Regions from separate parts of the Geomonas oryzisoli genome, predicted to be linked through region 3. Evidence: riboswitches for the same ligand, from Rfam matches in the RefSeq annotation. Region 3 holds a riboswitch; each other region holds the start of a gene.
The links. A riboswitch is a leader RNA that binds a small molecule or an ion and turns the genes downstream of it on or off. The one in region 3 is predicted to bind molybdenum cofactor.
Positions count from the first base shown of each region.

Region 1 (3,269 bases), 1.6 Mb from region 3:
CGCCGATGGGGAGGCTCACCAGGTCCACCCCTTCGGTGGTGATGTTCTCGGCGAAGTCCCCTTCCTTCACGTCCAGCCCGAGCGCCTGCATCTTGGCGATGCTTTCCTGGGCGAGAAGACTTACCTGCCGGTGCCAGTCGCCGGCGTGGCCGTCGCCGACGATGCCGTGCTCCTCGCGCATAGTGACCTCGGGGACCGGGGTCTTCCTCTCCCCTTTGTTCTTGCTGATATTGACGGCGATTACCTTTCCGATCATGCCTTCTCCTTGTTCTCTAGCCGCCTACGCGGGACATTGCGAATGGTTTGGTTTCCACACCTTCATCGGTCACCTCGTGCCGCCCCGGTTTGGCCGCCACGATGCGCCGGATTTCCTTGCGTAAAAGTTCGTCGTCGCCCGTCACCAGCACCGGTTTCAGGTCGACGCCTTCCCCGGAGAACAGGCACCCCTTGGCGACACCGGACGCGGTCACCCGCAGGCGGTTGCAGCCGTCGCAGAAGTGCCCCGTCATGGCGGTGATGATCCCCAGCGACCCGGGCGCCCCCTGAATCCGGAAATTCTTGGACGGGCCGGAGCGCTCGCTGTTGGTGCTTTCCTCGATGGTGTACTCGCGGGCAATGCGCTCCCTAATCTCGGCACCCGGTACGGTGAGGTCACGCCAGTCCGCGTCGCCAGAGGTCGGCATGTACTCGATGAAGCGCACCGCATAGGGACGCTTCAGGGTCAGCGCCGCGAAATCAAGGATCTCGTCGTCGTTCACCCCGCGCATCACCACCACGTTGATCTTGTGGGGCGGGAAGCCGACCCGTTCCGCCTCGTCGAGCCCGTCCAGTACCCGCTGCAGGTCTCCCCCGCGGGTGATGGCGGCAAAGGTTTCCGGCTTGAGAGAATCGAGGCTCACGTTCAGCCTCTGTACCCCGGCATCTCTCAACCCCTGCGCCATCTCCTTCAAAAGGAGGCCGTTGGTGGTCAGGACCAGTTCCTTCAGCCCCGGCAAGGCGGCCAGGCGTGCCAGGAAGTCGACGATTCCCTTGCGCACCAGGGGCTCCCCGCCGGTGACGCGGATCTTCTCGATCCCGGCGGCAACGGCCTCGGACGAGATCCGGAGCAGATCCTCGTAGGAGAGCATCTCGCAGTGGCTCAGCTTCTCGACACCCTCTTCAGGCATGCAGTAGCTGCAGCGGAGGTTGCAGCGATCGGTGACCGAGAGTCGCAGGTAGTTGATGCGCCTGCCGTAGGTATCTATCAATGACATAAAATTCCCTGATTACAGGTGTTTAAACTGCTTGACCTCAAGCGGCGGGTGATCCCGCAGGCAGCCGGTCGCGGCTCGACTGTCTGGTACACGCTAAAAACCATACCTTGTTTGTCAAACGGAAATCAACCACTTTAATGAGCATGGTTGGGGTGCCCCTGCAGACTGGCTAGAAAAGTATACGGCTTGGAGGCGAGGCGGCGCAGCCTCCGAAAACCACTAAATTACAAGGTGTTACCATGGCGTTGGCACGGCCCGGGGTGCAACCCTTAAGCTAAAATAATTGTTTATTTCCGCCCAAATATGCTATGGCTTTGGGAAAATATGCACAACGTCTCCGAGCTGCTGCCGTCTAAAGGGAAACACCCCAGGGCGCCGCAGCCGATGGGTGCTGCCGGAAACGGCACCGCCTCCCTCTTGGAAAGGAGAAGCACCGCCGCATCAGCGCACGGGCCCCCTCTTCCTTCACGGAGACGGGGCTTTTTTCGTAACTGCCATTAACAAGGAACAAAGAGGAAGAGATGACGAACTACGAGCAAGCCAGACGCATGGTCATCGAAAAGGTGGCGCCCGTTGGCGTGGAAAGGGTGCTGCTTCTGGAAGCCGCCGGACGGGTGCTGGCCGAGGACTACGTGGCCCCCAAGGACATGCCGCGCTGGGACAACTCCGCCATGGATGGATTCGCCGTCAGGAGCGCAGACTGCGCGCCGGGCACCGTACTGAAGGTCACCGACTACATCCCCGCCGGTGTCAGTTCCGACGACGCCGTGACGCCGGGGTGCGCGGCGCGCATCATGACCGGCGCCCCCATCCCGCCGGGTGCCGATGCGGTCGTGCCGATAGAGGAGACCGAGAACACGGCCGAGACCGTGAAGCTCCTGCAGCAGGTGAAAAAGCACGACCATATCCGCTTCCAGGGCGAGGACGTGCGCAGCGGTGAGGCGGTCATGCCGCGCGGCACCGTCATCGGCGCTCCCCAGGTGAGTCTGCTGGCCTCCTTCTCGGCGGTCCTGGTTCCGGTCTACCGCAAGGTGCGCGTTGCGATTCTCTCCACCGGCGACGAACTGGTCGAAGTAGGCACCGAGCCCAAAGAGAGCCAGATCGTCAACAGCAATACCCTCGCCCTCGCCACCGCCATCAAGCTCTGCGGCGCCGAACCAGTCATCCTCGGCATCGCCCGCGACGACCGCGACAGCCACCGGGCCCTGCTCTCCGAGGGACTGAAGGCGGACGTGCTGATCACCTCGGCCGGGGTCTCCGCCGGGGACCGTGACCTGGTGCGCGAGGTGCTGGCGGAACTGGGCGTAGTGGAGCAGTTCTGGAAGCCCGGCATCAAGCCCGGCGGCCCCACGGCCTTCGGCATGAAAGGGAACATCCCCGTTTTTTCACTGCCCGGCAACCCGGTTTCCACCATGATCACCTTCGAGGAGTTCGCCCGGCCGGCGATCCTGCGCATGATGGGGCACGAGAAGGTGTTCCGTCGCACCGTCAGGGGCGTCCTCAAGGAAGGGGCGCGCAAGAAGGCGGGTAAGGTCAACTTCCTGCGTGTCCACGTCGCCATCGAGGGAGGGCGCTATATCGCCAGCACCTCGGGAGATCAAAACACCGGGATACTGAAGACCATGCTGCGCTGCAACGCCCTCGCCATCCTCCCCGCCGAGGCGACCGAGTTCGCCGCCGGCGCGGAAGTAGATCTGCACCTGCTCGATCCCACCTTGGAAATGGAGGTTTAACATGTCGTTCAACCACTTTGACGCCAGCGGCAACGCCATCATGGTCGACGTAAGCCAGAAGACCCCGACCATGCGCACCGCCGTAGCCGGCGCCGTGCTGACCCTGAAACCCGAAACCGTGCAGTCCATCGTCTCCGGGAAGATGGCCAAGGGCGACGTCCTCGGCGTGGCCCGCCTGGCCGGCATCGCCGGCGCCAAGAAGACCCCCGACCTGATACCACTCTCCCACCCGCTCGCCATTCACCACGTCGCCATAGAGTTCGAGGTGGACGAGGCGAAGGGA
Region 1 covers NZ_CP076723.1:2,352,726-2,355,994, forward strand. The annotation lists gene KP004_RS10310 (MOSC domain-containing protein) at 1-256, opposite strand, end outside; gene moaA (GTP 3',8-cyclase MoaA) at 273-1,253, opposite strand; molybdenum cofactor riboswitch at 1,577-1,697, shown strand; gene KP004_RS10320 (molybdopterin molybdotransferase MoeA) at 1,775-2,986, shown strand; gene moaC (cyclic pyranopterin monophosphate synthase MoaC) at 2,988-3,269, shown strand, end outside.
Region 1: it holds a riboswitch for molybdenum cofactor, as region 3 does, so the genes downstream of both, KP004_RS10320 (molybdopterin molybdotransferase MoeA) here and KP004_RS03350 (hypothetical protein) in region 3, are expected to answer to the same signal.

Region 2 (3,269 bases), 2.3 Mb from region 3:
GGCATCGGCCTGGTCATCGGCAACGGCGGCCACATCCGCGACTTCGAAGGCGTGAACAAGTCCACCAAATCCATGCCGGCATTCGTTGCTATCAACACCACCGCCGGTACCGCTTCCGAAATGACCCGCTTCTGCATCATCACCAACACCGACACCCACGTAAAGATGGCTATCGTCGACTGGCGCTGCACTCCGAACATCGCCATCAACGACCCGCTGCTCATGGTCGGCAAGCCGGCAGCTCTGACCGCTGCCACCGGTATGGACGCCCTGACCCACGCGGTTGAGGCATACGTCTCCACCATCGCCACCCCGATCACCGACGCCTGTGCCATCAAAGCCATCGAGCTGATCGCCGAGTTCCTCTCCAAGGCTGTCGCCAACGGCGAAGACCTCGAGGCACGCGACAGGATGGCTTACGCCGAGTACCTGGCCGGCATGGCGTTCAACAACGCATCGCTTGGCTACGTTCACTCCATGGCTCACCAGCTGGGCGGCTTCTACAACCTGCCGCACGGCGTCTGCAACGCCATCCTGCTGCCGGCCGTCAGCCAGTACAACCTGATCGCCTGCCCGAAGCGTTTCGCTGACATCGCCAAGGCTCTGGGCGAGAACGTCGACGGCCTCTCCGTGACCGAAGCCGGCCAGAAGGCGATCGACAGGATCCGCACCCTCTCCGCTTCCATCGGCATCCCGACCGGCCTCAAGGCCCTCAATGTCAAGGAAGAGGATCTGGCCATCATGGCAGAGAACGCGAAGAAGGACGCTTGCCAGTTCACCAACCCGCGCAAAGCGACCCTCGAGCAGGTCATCCAGATCTTCAAGGATGCAATGTAGTAGTCACTCGCCCCAACGTCCCCTCCCCCCTTGCGGGGGAGGGACAGGGTGAGGGGGAAGACGCCACCGAATTGGTGATGGCAACTTCACCCACTGCAGCATAATCCCCTCCCCCGGAGGGGGAGGGTTAGGGAGGGGGGGCCTTGTTCACAGACTGCGGCATCCCCCCTCCCAACCTCCCCCCTCCGGGGGGAGGAGCATAATGAAGCCTTTCCTCCTTTGCGAAAGGGGGAAGCTTAAGGCCGTAGCGCCCCGCAGTACCCCAGCACACGCAACAGATGCGTAAGCGGTGTCGGGTCAGTCACGCATCAAAAATCTCCGAGCCGTCGCAGCCTAAAAGGGATCATCCCTCATGGCTCCAGGCCAACGGGTTTCGCTGGAAACGGCGGAGCCTCCCTCTTGGAAAGGAGTCCCGGCGGTAGCTACTGCCGGTAGAACTAAATAAAAACAGGGAGCTTGAAAAGCATGGATAAGATTTTTCGCGTCAACATGACCGACCTCACCACCAAGATCGAAGAAGTTCCGGCAGCATGGGCAGGCCTGGGTGGCCGTGGCCTCACCTCCACCATCGTGGCCGCCGAAGTACCGCCGACTTGCCACGCGCTTTCCCCCGAGAACAAGCTCGTCTTCGCACCGGGCCTGCTGACCGGCACCGCGGCAGCCAACTCCGGCCGTCTCTCCGCAGGCGCCAAGAGCCCGCTCACCGGCGGCATCAAAGAGTCCAACGCAGGCGGCACCGCAGCTCAGATGCTGGCCAAACTGGGCATCAAAGCGATCATCATCGAAGGCGCACCGAAAACCGGCGCCTGGTACAACCTGGCCGTGAGCGCGAACGGCGTCACCATCAACGAGGAGAAAGAACTGCTCGGTCTTGGTAACTTCGCCGTCATCGACGCAGTCGAGACCCGCCTGGGCAAGAAGACCGGCGTACTCACCATCGGCCCGGCCGGCGAGCTGAAAATGACCGCCGCCAACATCTCCGTCAAGGACCCGGACAGCAAGATCCGCAGCCACGGCCGTGGCGGCCTGGGCGCGGTCATGGGCTCCAAGCAGATTAAGTTCATCTCCATCGACAGCGAAGGCGCGAAAGCCGTGACCATCGCGGATCCGGAGAAATTCAAGACCGCAGCAAGGGCGTTCTCCAAGGCGCTGCTCGACCACCCGGTCTCCGGCGAAGGCCTGCCGACCTACGGCACCAACGTCCTGGTCAACATCCTCAACGAAGCAGGCGGCCTGCCGACCAAGAACTTCACCGTCGGCCAGTTCGAAGGGCACGACAAGATTTCCGGTGAGACCATGCACGACACCATCGTGGCGCGCGGCGGCAAGCCGAAACACGGCTGCCACGCCGGCTGCATCATCCAGTGCTCGCAGGTCTACCACGACAAGGAAGGCAAGTACGTCACCTCCGGCTTCGAGTATGAGACCATCTGGGGCCTGGGCGCCGACTGCTGCATCGACAACCTGGACGACATCGCCCGCGCCGACAACCTGATGGACGACATCGGGATCGACTCCATCGAGACCGCCGTCATGTTCGGCGTGGCCATGGAGGCCGGCATCCTCAAGTGGGGCGACTCCAAGGAAATGCTTCGCCTGCTGACCGACGAAATCGCCAAGGGCACCGCTTTGGGCCGCGTGCTGGGCGGCGGCGCCGCATCCGTTGGCCGCACCTACGGCGTGACCCGCGTACCGGTGGTCAAGAACCAGGGCATCCCGGCGTACGACCCGCGCTCCGTCAAGGGCATCGGCATCACCTACGCCACCTCCACCATGGGCGCCGACCACACCTCCGGCTACACCATCGCCACCAACATCCTGAACGTCGGCGGCTACGTCGATCCGCTCAAGAAGGACGGCCAGGTCGAGCTCTCCCGTAACCTGCAGATCGCGACCGCCGCGGTTGACTCCACCGGTATGTGCATCTTCGTCGCCTTCCCGGCGCTGGACATCCCGGAGTGCCTGCCGGCCCTCATCGACATGATCAATGCCCGCTTCGGCATCGCCCTCACCGGCGACGACGTCAACAACCTGGGCAAGTACATCCTGAAGACCGAGCGCGAGTTCAACCAGAAAGCCGGTCTCACCAACGTCCACGACCGCCTGCCGGACTTCTTCAAGACCGAGCCGGTCGCACCGCACAACGCGGTGTGGGACTTCACCGACGAGGAAATCGACGAGTTCTGGAACTTCTAGGAACCACCTCTACCCGGCGTGACGGAAGTCACGCCGGGTTTTTCCGTTTAAGCCAAACACGCAGGTGCCGTTATGCAGATCACACTCAAGCTTTTCGCCACATTCAGAAACGGCAGGTTCAAGGTCGCCGAGCAGGAGCTCGCCGAGGGGTGCGACGTGCGCCAGGTGGTGCTCTCCCTCGGACTCACCGAAGAGGAGATCGGCATCGTCATGCTGAACGGCCGGCACGGCGAACT
Region 2 covers NZ_CP076723.1:3,050,266-3,053,534, forward strand. The annotation lists gene KP004_RS13290 (iron-containing alcohol dehydrogenase) at 1-837, shown strand, start outside; molybdenum cofactor riboswitch at 1,142-1,262, shown strand; gene KP004_RS13295 (aldehyde ferredoxin oxidoreductase family protein) at 1,303-3,033, shown strand; gene KP004_RS13300 (MoaD/ThiS family protein) at 3,106-3,269, shown strand, end outside.
Region 2: it holds a riboswitch for molybdenum cofactor, as region 3 does, so the genes downstream of both, KP004_RS13295 (aldehyde ferredoxin oxidoreductase family protein) here and KP004_RS03350 (hypothetical protein) in region 3, are expected to answer to the same signal.

Region 3 (3,269 bases):
GGGGACCCGATCGCTCCCCACGAGGCGTCCCCGCTCCAGCTTCAGGTAGCGGTCCACCAGCCCGTCGAAAGGGCGTGGGTCGTGCTCCGCCATCACGATGGTGTGCCCCCTGCGCTTGAGCTCCGTGAAGACCGCCACCAGTTCCTCTTTCCCCTGCACGTCGAGCTGTGAGGTCGGCTCGTCCAGCAAGAGGAGCCCCGGCCGCATGGAGAGGACCGAGGCCACCGCGAGCCGCTGCTTCTGCCCCGCCGAAAAGCGCTCCACGCTGCGCCGCTCCTCCCCGGTCAGCCCGACCTCGTGCAGCCCCTCCCGGACCCGCAGCGCGATCTCGTCGGCCGGCACGCAAAAGTTCTCCGGCCCGAATGCGATTTCCTCGGCGACCGTGGAGCACAGGATCTGCGACTCGGCGGTCTGGAACACGATTCCCGCCGCCGGGGCGCTGCCCGCCGCGGCCGAAGGGGCGACCCGGATGGTACCAAGCCGCGAGCCGCGCGGCAGCAGCCCCATGATCCCCATGAGCAGCGTGCTCTTGCCGCAGCCGGAATCCCCGGTCAGGCAGACGAACTCCCCGCGCCGCACAGAGGCGCTGATCCCGGAGAGGCTCGGTTCCGTGGAGCCGGGATAGGTGAAGCCGAAATCCTCTATGTCCAAAACGTTGTCGTGCAAAAAAACCTCGAAGTCCTGAAATCCGTCATGCAGAAGACCACGGCACGGTCATGCCCGGTCCTGTAGGGGCGAATAATCATTCGCCCTGCTGGCAGCGGCCATGCGAGCGGGCCGCTCCCTCAGGCCGCCTCGTGCAGCGGCGGCAGCCCCAGACAGGTGAAGGATTCCACGCTCCAGCGCCGGTAGCGGCAGTTGTAGCAGGAGAGCTCCTCCTCGACCACCTGCTCCTCCTCGACGTCCGCCACGAAGCAAGCGCAGCAACCGGCGACTTCCGCCGCCACCCCCCAGGCCTCCTTGCCGTGGGCGAACTCCCTGTTCCCTCTCTGATCGCGGCGCCACATGCTAGTACGCCTTCAGCTGCTTGCGATGCAGCGTCTGCCAGCGCGCCTGGGAGTCCGGCGACTGGGTGGCGCCCACCAGGAGCACCGACTCCCCATCCAGCAGCACCGTCTTCGGCTTTTCACCCAGCACCACCAGGTCCTCGTCTTTCAACGCCTCGCCGGTCACGCTTTTCACCACGTCGACCACCGGATGCTGCAGCAGCTCGTCCACCCGCAGCATGCGGTAGGGCTGGCCGAATTCCAGGAACCCCTTCAGGCGCCCGTCGTTGCCCGACATCCTGAGCCCGGCGCCGGCCAGGGCACCGATCACCCCCTGCCCCGTGCCGCCGTGCTGGGAGAGGTGCACGCCGAGACGCCCGGCGAGATCGTAGGCCTCGTCCATCCCGATCACCTCGCGCTTCGCGCGGCGACCGAAGCCGATCAGCTCGTTGCGCGCCGCCATCCGGGCCGGCACCGCGACGCACAGCCCCGGATCGGAACCGGGCGCGCTCTCCTTTTCCAGGAACTCCGAGACGTACTCGATGACCGGTTCGAGCCACCCCTCGCCCACATCCGCGAAGAAGCACATGGCGCTGTTGTGCGAGGTGTAGGGGATGTCCGGGTGCACGTAGAGCTGGTGCCTGGTGATGTAACTGCAGGTGCCCCAGCCGCGCTGCTGCAGTTCGTCCGCGATCAGGGAGGCGATCTCCCCGGTCCCCCTGCTCTCGAGGTTGTCGGTATCGTCGATTGAAATCGCTATCCGCATCTGCTTTCACTCCTGACCGTTGTATTACAAAGTAAATAACGCTAGACAAAAAAAAGCCCCGATCCTGGATGGAAGGGGGCCTTTAACAGTTCGGTGTTACCGCTCTGCCGCAAGGCTCTCCTTTCCAAAAGGGAGGCACCGCCGTTTCCGGCAGCACCCGTTGGCCCGCAGCCATGAGGAGGTCCTTTTAGGCGGCGAAGCTCGGAGAGGCTCAGATGAATTTGGGCAGAACCTTTAACACAGGTAAAACGTATACTCCAGAAAAATATGATGTGGAACGGCAAACTTTCGGCAGGTTACTCTTCTTTCTTCTCCTGTTCGACCCGGTCCATGGTGTCGAGCACCTTCTCGGGCTTGACATCCTTGGTCAGCTCCTCGAGTTCCGGGTTCCTGGACTCCTCGACTCCGAGTTTGTCCCCGATCGCGGTCAAAAGGGTAATGATCCTCGTGACCTCGTGCTCCGCCAGCAGGTCGATGTGCAGGTTCAGCTCGGCGCGCCGGTCCGCGGAGGCCTGCATGCGGTTTTGGCTGATGAGGACGAAGGTGGAAAGAAAGATCGCCTCGACCGAGGCGAACATGGCGAGAACGACGAAGGTGGGGTCGAAGCGGGGGAGGATGGTGATCCAGCCCAGGTTGACCAGTATCCATCCCCCGAAGAGGACCAGGTGGATGTAGACGAAGGGCATGCTCCCGGTGAAGGAGGTGATGGCGTCCGCCAGCCGTTCCTGCGCGCTCTTGGTGCGCTCCTCGGCCTGGCGCCGCTCCAGGAGCGCCGCGATGTTGCGGTTGACCACGGAAGCCATGGACTGGTCGGAATCGGACTCTCGCATCGCTCTCCCCGCCCTGCCGGAAGCATTCGAGCTGCGCTCAACCCGGAAACAGTACCGTACCAGTCGGGCACCGCAAGTCAGCGGAGCGCCGCCGGCTCGCAGGCCGCGCGGCGCCCCATCTTGTCACCTCCTCAGTTGAGCGTCACGATGCAGGGAGCAGGGGACGTGGTGTAGCCGCTCTCCGCATAGCCGCTCTTCATAGCCTTGACCCGGAAACTGTAACTGCCGCTGCTGCTTGCGCTGAAGTAGGTGTAGGTCCCCCCGCCGCTGTAAAGCTGCGTCCACGCGCCACCGTCGCGGCTGTACTCCACCTGGTAGGTGACACCGCTTACGTTGCTGCTACCCCAGCTGACCTGGAACTTGCCCGTGCTGCTGGCTGCCGGCACGGTGATCGAAGCGGGAGCCCCGCAGACGAGTTTTACGACGCAGGCGTTCGCCGATACCGTGTAGGGGCTGTCGTCAAAGCCTGCCTTCACCGCCTTGACCCGGAACCAGTAGCTGCCGTCCACCGTCACCTTGGGATAGGTATAGGTGCCGGTGCCACGGCTCATTTCGGTCCAGGGGCCGTCGTTGAGGCGGTATTCCAGCACGTAGGTCGCACCGGAGACGTTGCCGCTCACCCAGGAAACCTGGAACTGGCCGGTACTGTTGGCGCTCGGCACGTTCAACGCAGCCGGGGCGCCGCAG
Region 3 covers NZ_CP076723.1:758,830-762,098, reverse strand. The annotation lists gene KP004_RS03360 (ABC transporter ATP-binding protein) at 1-651, opposite strand, end outside; gene KP004_RS03355 (hypothetical protein) at 786-1,007, opposite strand; gene KP004_RS03350 (hypothetical protein) at 1,009-1,752, opposite strand; molybdenum cofactor riboswitch at 1,854-1,971, opposite strand; gene KP004_RS03345 (DUF1003 domain-containing protein) at 2,049-2,582, opposite strand; gene KP004_RS03340 (S8 family serine peptidase) at 2,714-3,269, opposite strand, start outside.